Regions from separate parts of the Psychrobium sp. 1_MG-2023 genome, predicted to be linked through region 3. Evidence: predicted binding sites of a transcription regulator. Region 3 holds the regulator's gene; each other region holds the start of a gene.
The links. Region 3 encodes ArgR, which controls arginine synthesis, uptake and breakdown. Its sites were predicted from a motif close to ANTGAATANNTATTCANT; they were not measured.
Positions count from the first base shown of each region.

Region 1: the regulator ArgR is predicted to act here: its motif matches at 1,645-1,662, upstream of Q8W26_RS14680 (OadG family transporter subunit).
Region 2: the regulator ArgR is predicted to act here: its motif matches at 2,472-2,489, upstream of Q8W26_RS06650 (aspartate aminotransferase family protein).

Region 1 is NZ_JAUYVJ010000031.1:32,436-36,782, forward strand. It holds tRNA gene Q8W26_RS14660 (tRNA-Ser) at 199-290, shown strand; tRNA gene Q8W26_RS14665 (tRNA-Arg) at 326-402, shown strand; tRNA gene Q8W26_RS14670 (tRNA-Arg) at 466-542, shown strand; tRNA gene Q8W26_RS14675 (tRNA-Arg) at 563-639, shown strand; gene Q8W26_RS14680 (OadG family transporter subunit) at 1,710-1,943, shown strand; gene oadA (sodium-extruding oxaloacetate decarboxylase subunit alpha) at 1,979-3,769, shown strand; gene Q8W26_RS14690 (sodium ion-translocating decarboxylase subunit beta) at 3,779-4,347, shown strand, end outside.
Region 2 is NZ_JAUYVJ010000009.1:83,962-88,308, reverse strand. It holds gene Q8W26_RS06660 (prolyl oligopeptidase family serine peptidase) at 1-1,118, shown strand, start outside; gene Q8W26_RS06655 (HDOD domain-containing protein) at 1,128-2,354, shown strand; gene Q8W26_RS06650 (aspartate aminotransferase family protein) at 2,730-3,935, shown strand; gene astA (arginine N-succinyltransferase) at 4,076-4,347, shown strand, end outside.
Region 3 is NZ_JAUYVJ010000008.1:103,978-108,324, reverse strand. It holds gene Q8W26_RS06165 (ABC transporter ATP-binding protein) at 1-975, shown strand, start outside; gene Q8W26_RS06160 (Dyp-type peroxidase) at 1,059-1,982, shown strand; gene argR (transcriptional regulator ArgR) at 2,009-2,479, opposite strand; gene mdh (malate dehydrogenase) at 2,876-3,811, shown strand; gene Q8W26_RS06145 (type II secretion system protein) at 3,981-4,347, shown strand, end outside.

The DNA.
Region 1 (4,347 bases), on a different contig from region 3:
AATCAAATGATTGATACTGAACTCGGTACATTCATCGTTAAAAATACCTTATTGCGATTGTGAAACGCAATTCCCTAATTAAAATGCCTAATATGAACTATTTATTGAGCGTGTTGCTTAAAAAGGATGCAAAGGGTAAATAAGTATGAAAAAACTGTTTGACTTATTTCTGCTACCCAGTATTATACGCCGCATACCGGAGAGGTGGCCGAGTGGCCGAAGGCGCTCCCCTGCTAAGGGAGTATGGGCTTTAACTCCCATCGAGGGTTCGAATCCCTCCTTCTCCGCCATTTACTTATTTAAGTAAATTGAAAGGTATTAAAGTGCGCATGTAGCTCAGCTGGATAGAGTACCTGGCTACGAACCAGGCGGTCGGAGGTTCGACTCCTTCCATGCGCGCCACTTTTTAATTTTTTTATTATAATGAATGGGACGATATGTAATTCGTTGTTAGAAATAAGATACGCGCATGTAGCTCAGCTGGATAGAGTACCTGGCTACGAACCAGGCGGTCGGAGGTTCGACTCCTTCCATGCGCGCCATCCTATTTTGAAATTGTTGCGCGCATGTAGCTCAGCTGGATAGAGTACCTGGCTACGAACCAGGCGGTCGGAGGTTCGACTCCTTCCATGCGCGCCATATTTTCTTTTCTAAGTATCTAAACACCTTCAAAAAATAAAAATCCTATACCTTAAAAAGATATCGTTAATTTGTCTCGTTACTTTCGTACGATAACTATTAAAACTTTTCATGTGTTGCATATATTAACTCTGTTAAGCCTCACTCAATTAATCATTAAACTTTATACCTATTTCATTAGTTAAGTCACCTTACCGCATCTTTACAAAATACGCGTAAACAAGACGCTAGATTTAAAAGTAATCTCATTAATAGTCTGCACTCTAACCCGTTACAAACTGGCCACTTAATTAACGGGGTTGGTATAAGTTAAAAAACTCATTACGCCACTTCATTTCCAGCTTCTAAGAGGGGCTGCTATCATTTAAAACGCTTTTCAACATGCTCATCGCTTTCAGCCTGCCTGATGAATAGCTTTTTCTATTGTTCCACTTTCGACCCCCTTCAGATTGTTAATAAAAAACCAGTTAAAGAAGTATATGTTTTTGTGTTTTTGTTAAAAAAGAAACTTTTTTATTATTTTGGTTAAGTTTTTTGTCTTTTTTAGCTTACAAAAAAATCATCATTGTTTACGTGGAGGTAAACTTTTCGCGGTGTTGATGGTTTCGAACCTTGATGCTTTAGTTTTAATTCACAGTGCCTTTCTTGCTCTAGCTTATTGTTTTTTAACAGTTGTTCTTTTTTGTTTTTATAAACTTTAACTCTTGAAGTTTACCTATGCGTAAACTTTGTGTGGGGTGATCTCGCTTTTATATTTGTGAACAAAAAGTAAGCATAAAGTATGCTTTTTTATTTCTGCCTTTCTTAAGTTGTTGAAATTAAAAGTTTATTTATTTGTTTTTTATGGTGGGTAAGTTGTCTTACCAATTTTGCTTGATTCTTGTTTTTAGCACAGGTATAAATGTGTCATCAAAGTACAGCAAAGGTTGTGTTTTTGTTAAATTAGAGTTTTTATCTCGATTTTGTGAATATTAATTCGTTTTATGTGACTAAAGTCTAGTGTTATGTGAATTGATATTTAATTGAGTGTTTTAATTCTTGTTTCTTTATTAACAAATGTAGGTGTTTTTATGGATATTTCACAAGCGCTAGCTACCGCAGCAAATATCATGTTGCTCGGAATGGTTTGTGTCTTTGTGTTTCTTGGTTTACTCGTTGTCGCCATTAATCTTTTGGCTAAGTTTTGCCCTGAAGAGGTGGTTCCTGCACCAGCTAAACCAACAAATACAAATGATCCACTCAACCCTGATGTGGTTGCCGCTATTACAGCTGCCGTTCACAAATACCGTCAATCGCGCGAATAATTTACTCGCATAAGATTTTGTAACTAGGAGTTATTATGTCTAAACGTCTTGCCCTGACCGATGTGGTTTTAAGAGATGCTCATCAGTCTTTATTGGCGACCCGTTTCCGTCTCGAAGATATGTTACCTATTGCCGATAAACTAGATAAAGTTGGCTTTTGGTCTTTAGAAACATGGGGCGGAGCTACCTTCGACTCTTGTATTCGATACTTAGGCGAAGATCCTTGGCATAGAATTCGTGAGTTAAAGAAAGCGATGCCAAATACCCCACAACAAATGCTGCTACGCGGCCAAAACTTATTAGGCTATCGCCATTATGCTGATGATGTTGTAGTTAAATTTGTTGAGCGCGCGCACAAGAACGGTGTTGATGTATTCCGTGTATTTGATGCAATGAATGACGTGCGCAATCTTGAAACAGCCATTAAATCAGTTGTTGCCGTTGGCGGACATGCTCAAGGCACAATTTCTTATACGACTAGCCCAGTACACAACCTACAAATGTGGTTGGATATGGCTAAACGTCTTGAAGATATGGGGTCTCACTCAATTTGTATTAAAGATATGGCGGGCCTATTAAAGCCGTTTGATGCGTATGAGTTAATTACGAGCCTTAAAAAGACAGTTGATCTACCTATCACCATGCAATGTCACGCAACGACGGGCCTATCAACGGCGACTTATCAAAAAGCGATTGAAGCTGATATTGATATGTTAGATACCGCAAGTTCGTCAATGAGTTCAACTTATGGTCATACTGCGACAGAAACTGTGGTTGCAATGACTCAAGGTACAGAATATGACACAGGCCTTGATTTAGAGCTGTTAGAGGAAATCGCAGCCTACTTCCGTGTTGTGCGTAAGAAGTATGAAAAGTTTGAAGGTAGCCTACGTGGTGTTGATGCACGTATTTTACTGGCGCAAGTTCCTGGTGGCATGTTAACTAACATGGAAAACCAGCTTAAAGAGCAGGGCGCAGGCGACAAGATGGATGAGGTTCTTTTGGAAATCCCGAAAGTACGTGAAGATCTTGGCTTTATTCCACTAGTGACACCAACCTCGCAAATCGTTGGAACACAAGCGGTATTAAACGTATTGACCGGTGAGCGTTATAAGAGCATCTCTAAAGAGACAGCTGGCGTACTAAAAGGTGAGTACGGTGCAACAGCAGCGCCTAAAAATGCTGAATTACAAGCTCGTGTTCTTGATGGTGCAGAAGAAATTACTTGTCGTCCTGCGGATTTAATTGATGATGAGTTTAAACAGTTAAGTGAAGAGTTAATTGCTTTAGCCAAAGAGAAAAACATTCAGTTAAGTGAGAATGTCGAGGATGATGTATTAACTTATGCACTGTTCCCTCAGATCGGACTTAAATTCTTAGAGAATAGAAATAACCCTGATGCGTTTGAACCGCATCCAGACAACGAAGTTGCAGCACCTGCTCCGTCTACTCCAGCAGCATCTGGTGGTGCAGAAACTTACAGTGTTCGTGTTAATGGTCAAGTTTATCAAGTCGATGTTGCAGCAGGCGGTGAAATCAGTGAAATCACTCCTGTGAGTGGTTCAGCAACACCAATTTCAGCAACTCCTGCACCAGCGGCAGCGCCAACAAGTGCTGAGCCATTAGTAGCTCCACTCGCTGGTAATATCTTTAAAGTGCTAGTGCAGCCAGGTCAGCAAGTCGTTGCTGGTGAAGTTGTCATTATTCTTGAAGCAATGAAAATGGAAACTGAAGTACGTGCAGTGACTGGCGGAACAGTGGCTCAAGTGATGACAAAAGAAGGTGACGCTGTTGCAGTTGGCGAAGCTTTACTGACAATAGGTTAAGAGGCAGTAATGGAAGGATTACTTACACTATGGCGTGACACTGGTTTAGCAAACTTCGAGCTAGGCCAGATGATCATGATGGCAGTTGGTGCCGGGTTATTGTTTTTAGCAATAGCTCGCGGTTATGAACCATTATTATTACTACCCATTGGTTTTGGTTGTATTCTAGCGAATATTCCAATGGCAGGCTTTACCGAAGAAGGTGGAGTGTTGTGGTATATCTATTATATTGGTATTGAAACCGGAATATTCCCTTTGTTGATCTTCATGGGCGTTGGCGCAATGACTGACTTTGGGGCGCTTATTGCTAACCCTAAAATGCTGTTTTTAGGTGCGTCTGCTCAATTTGGTATCTTTGCTACCTTATTTGGCGCAATTGCGTTAAATGTTGTTCCAGGTTTCGAATTTAGCTTAGCTGATGCGTCTGCTATTGCAATTATTGGTGGTGCAGATGGCCCAACTGCGATTTTCTTAGCGTCTAAACTTGCGCCAGAATTATTAGGGGCAATTGCGGTAGCTGCATATTCATACATGGCGTTGGTACCAATTATCCAACCGCCAATTATGAAAGCGTTAAC
Region 2 (4,347 bases), on a different contig from region 3:
GTAAAGCCAAAGCGATTACTCGTGGTCAATTTGAAGTGAGCAGCTTAACGTTATCGAAAGATGGGCAACACATTTATTACAAAGCAAATAAAGCTCACCCGGGTAAATATGAAATCTATCGTGTTAACACTCAATCGTCGGTTAGTGAGCAGTTAACTAAGCTTGAAGGGATGACTGATTATCAGTTAAGCCCTGATGAAACTAAACTCTTATTAAGTCATTCAACGTTATTACAACATACTGAACTTTTTGTTAAAAACAGTGATGGAAGTGGCGCGGCTAAACGCTTAACCAACACGGTTAGTGAAGAGTTTGCTAACTACGATTGGCAGGCTCCACGCATTGTTGAAGTGCCATCAAGTCATGGCGAAGCGCCAGTGTATGCTAAGGTTTATTTACCACAAGGGTTTGATCAGTCTAAAGCTGAGCAATACCCTGCTGTTATCTTTAACCATGGTGCAGGTTATTTACAAAATTCTCATTTTGGTTGGTCGGGGTATTTCCGCGAATTCATGTTCCATAACTTGTTGGCTCAACAAGGCTATGTGGTCATGGATATGGATTTCCGCGCTTCTAAAGGTTATGGTCGTGATTGGCGAACGGCTATTTATCGCCAGATGGGCACGCCTGAAGTACAAGATTTACAAGATGGCGTGAACTATATGGCACAACACCTGCAGGTAGATAAAGATCGTGTTGGTACGTATGGTGGTTCATACGGTGGTTTTATGACATTTATGGCGCTATTTACTCAGCCAGACTTATTCCAAGCTGGTGCGGCACTTCGTCCTGTGACTGATTGGTCGCATTATAACTTTGGCTATACATCTAATATCTTGAATACGCCAAATGATGATGATATTGCTTACCGTCGTAGCTCACCAATTGAGCATGCGCAGCACTTAACCAAGCCACTATTAATTATGGCAGGTGTGCTTGATGATAATGTGTTCTTCCAAGACAGTGTGCGTTTAGTCCAGCGGTTAATTGAATTAGAAAAGCCAATGTTCGAAATGGCAATCTACCCTGTTGAGCCGCATGGTTTTAGACAGCCATCGAGCTGGTTAGATGAATATAGCCGTATTTATAAATTGTTTGAGCAAAACTTAAAAAAATAGGAAGTTGCTGTGAGTCGCTTAAAAAAATGGTTAGGGAAAGAGGAGTCACCAAAGGTGCCAGTGGTTAAGGCTCCTGTGAAAGCTCAAGCTGTGGATAGAAAAAAAAGTGGACTCAAAGCCAGTGTGATTAAAGCGGTCGAAGTTGATTACTATCGTTATTTGGTCAGTAAAGCCTTATTACTGCAACCAGAAGAAGAAAATGATAGTGAATTACCTGATGACCGTATTTTACTTGATATCGAGTTAGCGCCCGCGCTGGCTCGGCAAGCTGAAAAGCAGCAAGCAAAAGACTTATTTAACGCACTGCAAGAGCAGTTATTTAAAAATGTTGAGCACAAAGTAGAAACGCGCTTAGCCAACCTTGACCCAACAACATTGGATCGCTTTACTCCTGCTGTGAGTTTGATGGATGCGGTCAATATACTAAATACCAAAGCGGCTTCAGTAGCACGGATTAAGCCCCTGTTACTTAAGCACACTTCATTACTTAAAAACTTAATTACCACGCTTAACCGTTTAGGGATGGGAAAAAAGCATTCAGATAAAGCCCTTGAGTTAAAAGATGCGGAATTGTGTCTTAGCTCATTAGGTGTTGAAAAGTTAAGAATCTTTTTACCTTACCTAATTGTTAACGAGTTACTTAAAGACACAGGGATGAAGTTCAATCAAACATCACGTAAGTTATGGCTTCATGTACAAATTACAGCTGAAGCGTCAAAAGCTTTAGCCGCACAAGATCCTGCGGTTAATGAAAGTGAAGCTTATATGATGGCAATGCTGCATGAACTCGGCGCAATCTTTATGCTGCATTTGGTTGATGAGTGCTTTAAGGAATCTCGCAATGAAGTGAGTGCACTGGCGATGGAGCAAGGGGCTGCGGAAGTGAGTCACCAACTATCAGATATCAAGTCAGCGGTTCCGGTATTAGATAAGTTATTAGGGTTGAAGGCCCCTTTATTAAGTGCGGAGATTGCAAAGCGCTACAAGCTGAATTTCTTTATGCTTGCTAATAACCTCGAAGAGCTTTCACGAACGATGGCTTTTGATGACTTTAGTCCGATGGCTAGGATTATTGCTCAAGGGCGAGCTTACTCGGTATTTAAACAAATGTATAAAGAAAGCTTAATCGATAAAACTCAGGCCGCAGGTTTACTTAATTATTACCAATTAGACACCGAAAAAATTAAGTATTTGAATAAACAAAAATACTTAAAAGTGCCAATAATGGACGACTAAGGTCACTGTTTTTGATAAAAGTTAAAAAAATTCGCCGTTGAGCGAATTTTTTTTTCCTTTTTTCGCACTGACTGGTTAAGCATAATTTCGAGTAATTATTCGCAGATAGGAAAAGGGCATGTATTTTTATGCATATCATATATTCAAATGTAATTATTTTTTGCCATATATTCTCGCTAACCCATATTCTTTCTTATCTTACAAGGGAGACAGTATAGATAAAATCTGTGATAATCGAGCGATAACAAGTGCACAGTCGGGCTTTAGATATCGCTAAAAAAAAGCGATTTTTATGACGCTGTAGCACCTCTATAAATGAATAATAGTGCCTAACAAAAGGCCAGAATATTGAGGATTAATTCTATGTCAGAGCAAATGCAAGTAACTCGTGAATTATTTGATGAAGTGATGGTTCCTAACTATGCCCCATCAAGCATTATTCCAGTTCGAGGTCAGGGTTCTCGTGTGTGGGATCAAAATGACAATGAATTAATCGATTTTGCTGGTGGTATCGCAGTGAACTGTTTAGGCCATTGTCACCCAGCATTAGTTAATGCATTAACAGAACAAGCGCAAAAGATTTGGCACTTAAGTAATGTAATGACTAATGAGCCAGCATTACGTTTAGCGAAAAAACTAACGGATAATACCTTTGCTGATAAAGTTTATTATGCAAATTCAGGTGCTGAGTCTAATGAAGCTGCTCTTAAGCTAGCACGTCGTTGGGCGCTCGATAACCATGGCAGTGACAAAGATCAAATCATTGCATTTAAGCAAGGTTTCCACGGTCGTACATTTTTCACTGTAACTGTGGGTGGTCAAGAAGCTTACTCTAATGGTTTTGGCCCAAAACCAGGTGCTGTTGAGCATGTTGAATACAACGACCTTGAAGCATTAAAAGCGATTATGTCTGATAAGACATGTGCTGTGATGATGGAGCCTTTACAAGGTGAAGGTGGTTTAGTAAGTCCAACAGATGAATTTGCTAAAGGCGTTCGTGAGCTGTGTGATGAGCATAACGCGCTACTTATTTTTGATGAAGTACAAACAGGTGTTGGCCGTTTAGGTGCTTTATATGCGTACATGGATTTAGGCGTAACGCCAGATATCCTAACCACAGCTAAAGCATTAGGTGGTGGTTTCCCAATTGGTGCGATGATCACAACGACAGAAATTGCAAAAAGCTTAAAACCAGGTACTCACGGTTCTACTTACGGCGGTAACCCACTAGCGTGTGCTGTTGGTGAAGCAGCGTTTGATACAGTGAACACTGAAGAAGTATTAAATGGTGTTAAAGAGAAAGAAGCACAATTTCGTGAAGGCTTTGCAGCGATTAACGCTAAATACAATGTATTTTCTGAAATCCGTGGTAAAGGTCTATTGTTAGGTGCTGTACTTAATGAACAGTATCAAGGTCGAGCACGTGACTTTATGGTAGCTTCTGCTGACAACGGTTTAATGGCATTAGTTGCTGGTACTAACATTGTTCGTTTCGCACCATCTTTGGTTATTCCAAGTGAAGATATTGCTGAAGGTTTAGCACGCTTTGAAAAAGCCGTAGCTAGCATCGTAAACGCTTAAAATCTTCTATCTTTAAAAAGACGAATCATGTTAGTAACCTTGCTAGCTGATTCGTTTTTGTACCAATAGCATTAAATTAATGACCTATTTCTGTAATGCTATTGGTATCTATCTCTTTTGCTCAATTTGGAGGATCACTTATGTTGATCATTCGTCCTATTACCGAGGCTGACTATCCTGCGCTGATGCAAATCGCTCATGATTCTGGCGTTGGTTTTACTTCGCTACCAACCAATGAAACCCTGTTACGCTCACGCATTGCCCATTCCGAGCAATCGTTTGCGACAGAGACCAATCAGCCGGGTAATGAAGGCTATTTATTGGTGATGGAAGATACGGATACAGGTGAAGTGGTCGGCACAAGTGGCTTAGAATCAGCTGTTGGCTTAGAGAACGCTTTTTATCACTACCA
Region 3 (4,347 bases):
TCATTGGCATTAGACAAGAATGAAATATTAGCTTTGTTAGGACCAAGCGGTTGTGGAAAGACAACATTGTTACGTAGTATTGCTGGTCTGCAGGCGGTGAGTGCGGGAGAGATCTATTTAGGTGATAAGTTGGTTAGTTCATCTAAAGTGATGCTTCCTAGTGAACACCGTAATGTGGGAATGATTTTTCAAGATTATGCACTGTTTCCTCACTTAACTGTAGAAAAAAACATTGCCTTTGGTTTAGGAAAACTGTCTAAGCAGGAACAGCAACAGCGTATTTCATCGATGCTCAGTCTTGTGAAACTTACGGACTTTGCACAGCGCTATCCGCACCAATTATCCGGTGGGCAGCAGCAACGTGTGGCCATTGCTAGGGCGTTAGCTTATCAACCTGATTTAATGTTATTGGATGAGCCATTTTCTAATATCGATAGTCAGTCTCGTGGCGAGATAATGATTGAGATCCGTCAAATTTTAAAGCAGCAGCAAGTCCCAGCAGTGTTTGTTACTCATAGTAAAGACGAAGCTTTTGCTTTCGCTGATAAACTCGCTATTTTTAATCAAGGGAAAATTGAGCAGATTGGAACAGCACAAACGCTATATCAAAATCCTGCGTCTCCTTATGTAGCAAACTTTATGGGTAAGGCTAATTACATTAAAATTAATGGCGTCAATGGTGAGCGAGTGATGACACGCCTTGGTGATATTGTCATTGATGATAAAACTATGCGTGAGCACCATTGCACAGTGATGCTACGTCCTGAACAGCTAAAATTATCTCACCAACAAGGTGGCGATTTCAAAGTAGAACATTGTTTTTTTAGTGGAAGCCATTGGGTGTATCGAGTACGTGATGAAAAAGATACTGCGTTAGCATTAGAAGTACACAGCAATGAGGAATTTGTTGTGGGGCAATCACTTGATGTTGGTGTCGAAGAGCATGCATTAGTTACTTTTAATATGGCTGGGTAGATAAAATATTTAGCAGGACTTTTCCTATTCTTGCTTGATAAGATAGAATATTCGATTATTCAAACATAAGACGGGGCGTCACCATGGCAAGAGAGCAAGCGGGTATTTGTGCGGAAGGGAATTTACACGGACAATATTTGCTGTTTGATTGTGTAGAAGGTCAAGAGCATGCAATTCGTGCTCAGTTAAGTGAGGTTAGTCATTACCTTGATGAAATGACCGAACTTTATAGTGATGTTGCCTTTTCCGCTTTTATTGCTGTCGGTGCAAATTACTGGGATGCATTATACCCCGACTCTCGCCCTGCTTTACTCAGACCTTTTCCTTCGTTAACCCATGGCGATCGTCATGCACCTGCATGTCCGTTCGATCTGTTCATTCAAATTCGTTGTGACCGCCAAGATATTAACTATATGGTAAGTCATGAGATTTGCTTAATGTTTGAAGATTTGGCAAATTTGGTTGAAGAGCTTAAAAGCTTTCGCTATTTAGACAATCGTGATTTAACTGGTTTTGTTGATGGCACTGAAAACCCGAAAGGGCTACATCGGCAAGAAGTGGCGCTAGTGAGCGATGACGATAAAGAGTTCCGTGGCGGCAGTTATATCCATATTCAGCGTTATCAGCATGACCTAAAGAAGTGGAATAATCTAAAGGTGAAAAAGCAGGAGGATATTATTGGTCGAACCAAACAGGAGAACCATGAGTATTCATCGTTTAATAAACCTAAAACGTCACATATTAGACGCACCAGTCTCAAAGATAATCAGGGTAAATCGTTAGAGATATTACGTCAGTCGATGCCTTACGGAGATATGAAAGAGCAAGGGTTGTTTTTTATTTCTTGTTGCCATACGCCGCTTAATTTTGAGTTGATGCTTCGCAGTATGATCGTAGGTGACAATAATGGGCATTATGATCATTTGTTGAAATATACACAGGCTGTCACAGGGGCGGCTTTCTTTGCCCCTTCAATGAGTTTTTTAAATAAAAAAGCCCATCAATGACGGGCTGCTATCGTTGGGGAGTTACGTTAAAGACTGACGTTAAATAATTCTTTAATCGTGTTTAACGTTTTATCTATCTCACTGACTTGGGCTGGCGCGATAAAAATAGTATCATCACCGGCAATGGTGCCGAGGATACCTTCGGTCTTACCGATAGAGTCGAGTAAGCGAGCAATTAATTGCGCGGCACCTGGGCTAGTACGAATCACGATCAATGAGTTATTATGGTCAAGATCGATAACAAGGTTCTTAAGGGGACTACTTGTCGTAGGGACACCTAGCTCGGCAGGTAAACAATAAACCATTTCTTGTTTAGCGTTGCGAGTGCGAACTGCGCCGAATTTGCTTAGCATACGGGATACTTTTGATTGATTAATACTTTCGAAACCAATCTCTTGTAATGCAAGAACAATATCGCCTTGTGATCCAAAACGTTCTTCTTTTAATAGCGCTTTAAAGGCTTTGATTAATTGGTCTTGTTTTTGCGAACTTCTCATGCTGTTCCAGTTATTTTTATTATTAAAGATACTATTCACTATTTTGCATAAAAATCTAAAATTATTCAATATTTATTTATTTGTTTGCATAAAACATTTTAGCCTTTATACTCCTGCATAGTTAGTACCATAATACGGTTGAAAATCATTCTCATCTTGTGATTGTAAACCTCAAATAAGTCTGTCACTAAAACGTTTGTTTTATTGAGGTATGGCTTAGCGTCAAAATTAGGGTATACTTTGGCGGAATTTTTATGGGCTAGTTCACATTATGATGTGATGATTTCTACCTATTAATCTCGTCTTTAGTCTGATAGTCATCTGGCGTTTTTAAGATTAAAGTAAGAGGAATGGGAGCTATCCTAAATTTATTATTAATCTCTGAGGGAGAAAGTTATGAAAGTTGCAGTATTAGGCGCAGCTGGCGGTATCGGCCAAGCACTAGGTTTATTATTAAAAACTCAATTACCAGCGGGTTCTGAATTATCTTTATATGATATTGCTCCTGTAACTCCAGGTGTTGCTGCTGACCTTAGCCACATCCCAACAGATGTAAAAGTAACTGGTTTTGGCGGTGAAGATTCAGCACCAGCACTTGAAGGTGCTGACGTTGTTCTTATCTCTGCTGGTGTTGCTCGTAAGCCTGGTATGGACCGTTCAGATCTTTTCAACATCAATGCTGGTATCGTTAAGAACCTAGTTGCTGTATGTGCTGACACTTGTCCTAAAGCCCTAATCGGTATTATCACTAACCCAGTTAACACGACAGTTGCTATCGCTGCTGAAGTATTAAAAGAGAAAGGTGTTTACGATCCTGCGCGTCTATTCGGTGTTACTACACTAGACGTTATCCGTGCTAATACGTTCGTTGCTGAAGCTAAAGGTTTAAACCCAGCTGATGTTGAAGTGCCAGTAATCGGTGGTCACTCTGGTGTGACAATTCTTCCTCTATTATCTCAGTCTGGTTCTGAGTTCACAGCTGAAGAAACTGCAGCATTAACAACTCGTATCCAAAACGCTGGTACTGAAGTTGTTGAAGCTAAAGCGGGTGGCGGTTCTGCTACACTTTCTATGGGTCAAGCGGCTGCTCGCTTTGGTCTATCTCTTGTTCGTGCCCTTAACGGCGAAGAAGGTGTTGTTGAGTGTACTTACGTTGAAGGTCCTGGTGAGAAAGCTCGTTTCTTCGCACAGCCTGTACGTTTAGGTAAAAACGGCGTAGAAGAAGTATTAAGCTACGGTGACCTAACTGACTTTGAAGCTGACGCATTAAATGGTGCGCTTGATACACTTAAAGGTGATATCGAGCTAGGCGAAAAATTCGTTAACGCTTAATCGTTAATTGTTAATTTGAGAAAGTGTCACCTAGTTATCTAGGTGGCACTTTTTTTTGTCTGAATAAAGAGGTTTATTTGCAGGCTAACTCCTTGCTATGATGGTAATAATACTTGGCGAGACTGACTTTGTGTTGGTCTGATAATTCATCAGGGTGGAATCGTTAGCAATGAAACGACAATCGGCATTCTCTATCGTCGAGCTGATCTTAGTTATTCTAATCGTTGGAGTACTGTCAGTGAGTATTGTGCCGCGTTTTTTTACCCAATCTGAAGTCGCTCATTATGCGATACGTGACCAATTTTTAGCACAGCTTCGTTTATTACAACTTCAAGCGATGAACCAACGTGGTGTCTGTAAGCGTTTAGTCGTGACGACAGAATATTTTGGTATCGAGCCAAATACCGATGCCACTTGTGGCTCGTTACCAAGTAGTGAACGGCGAATTGCCTTAGGTGATGTGGTAATCAAACCCACCGTTGGTAGTGTGACTTACCCGTTTTATCTTCATTTTAGTTCCCAAGGGTTAGCAACGA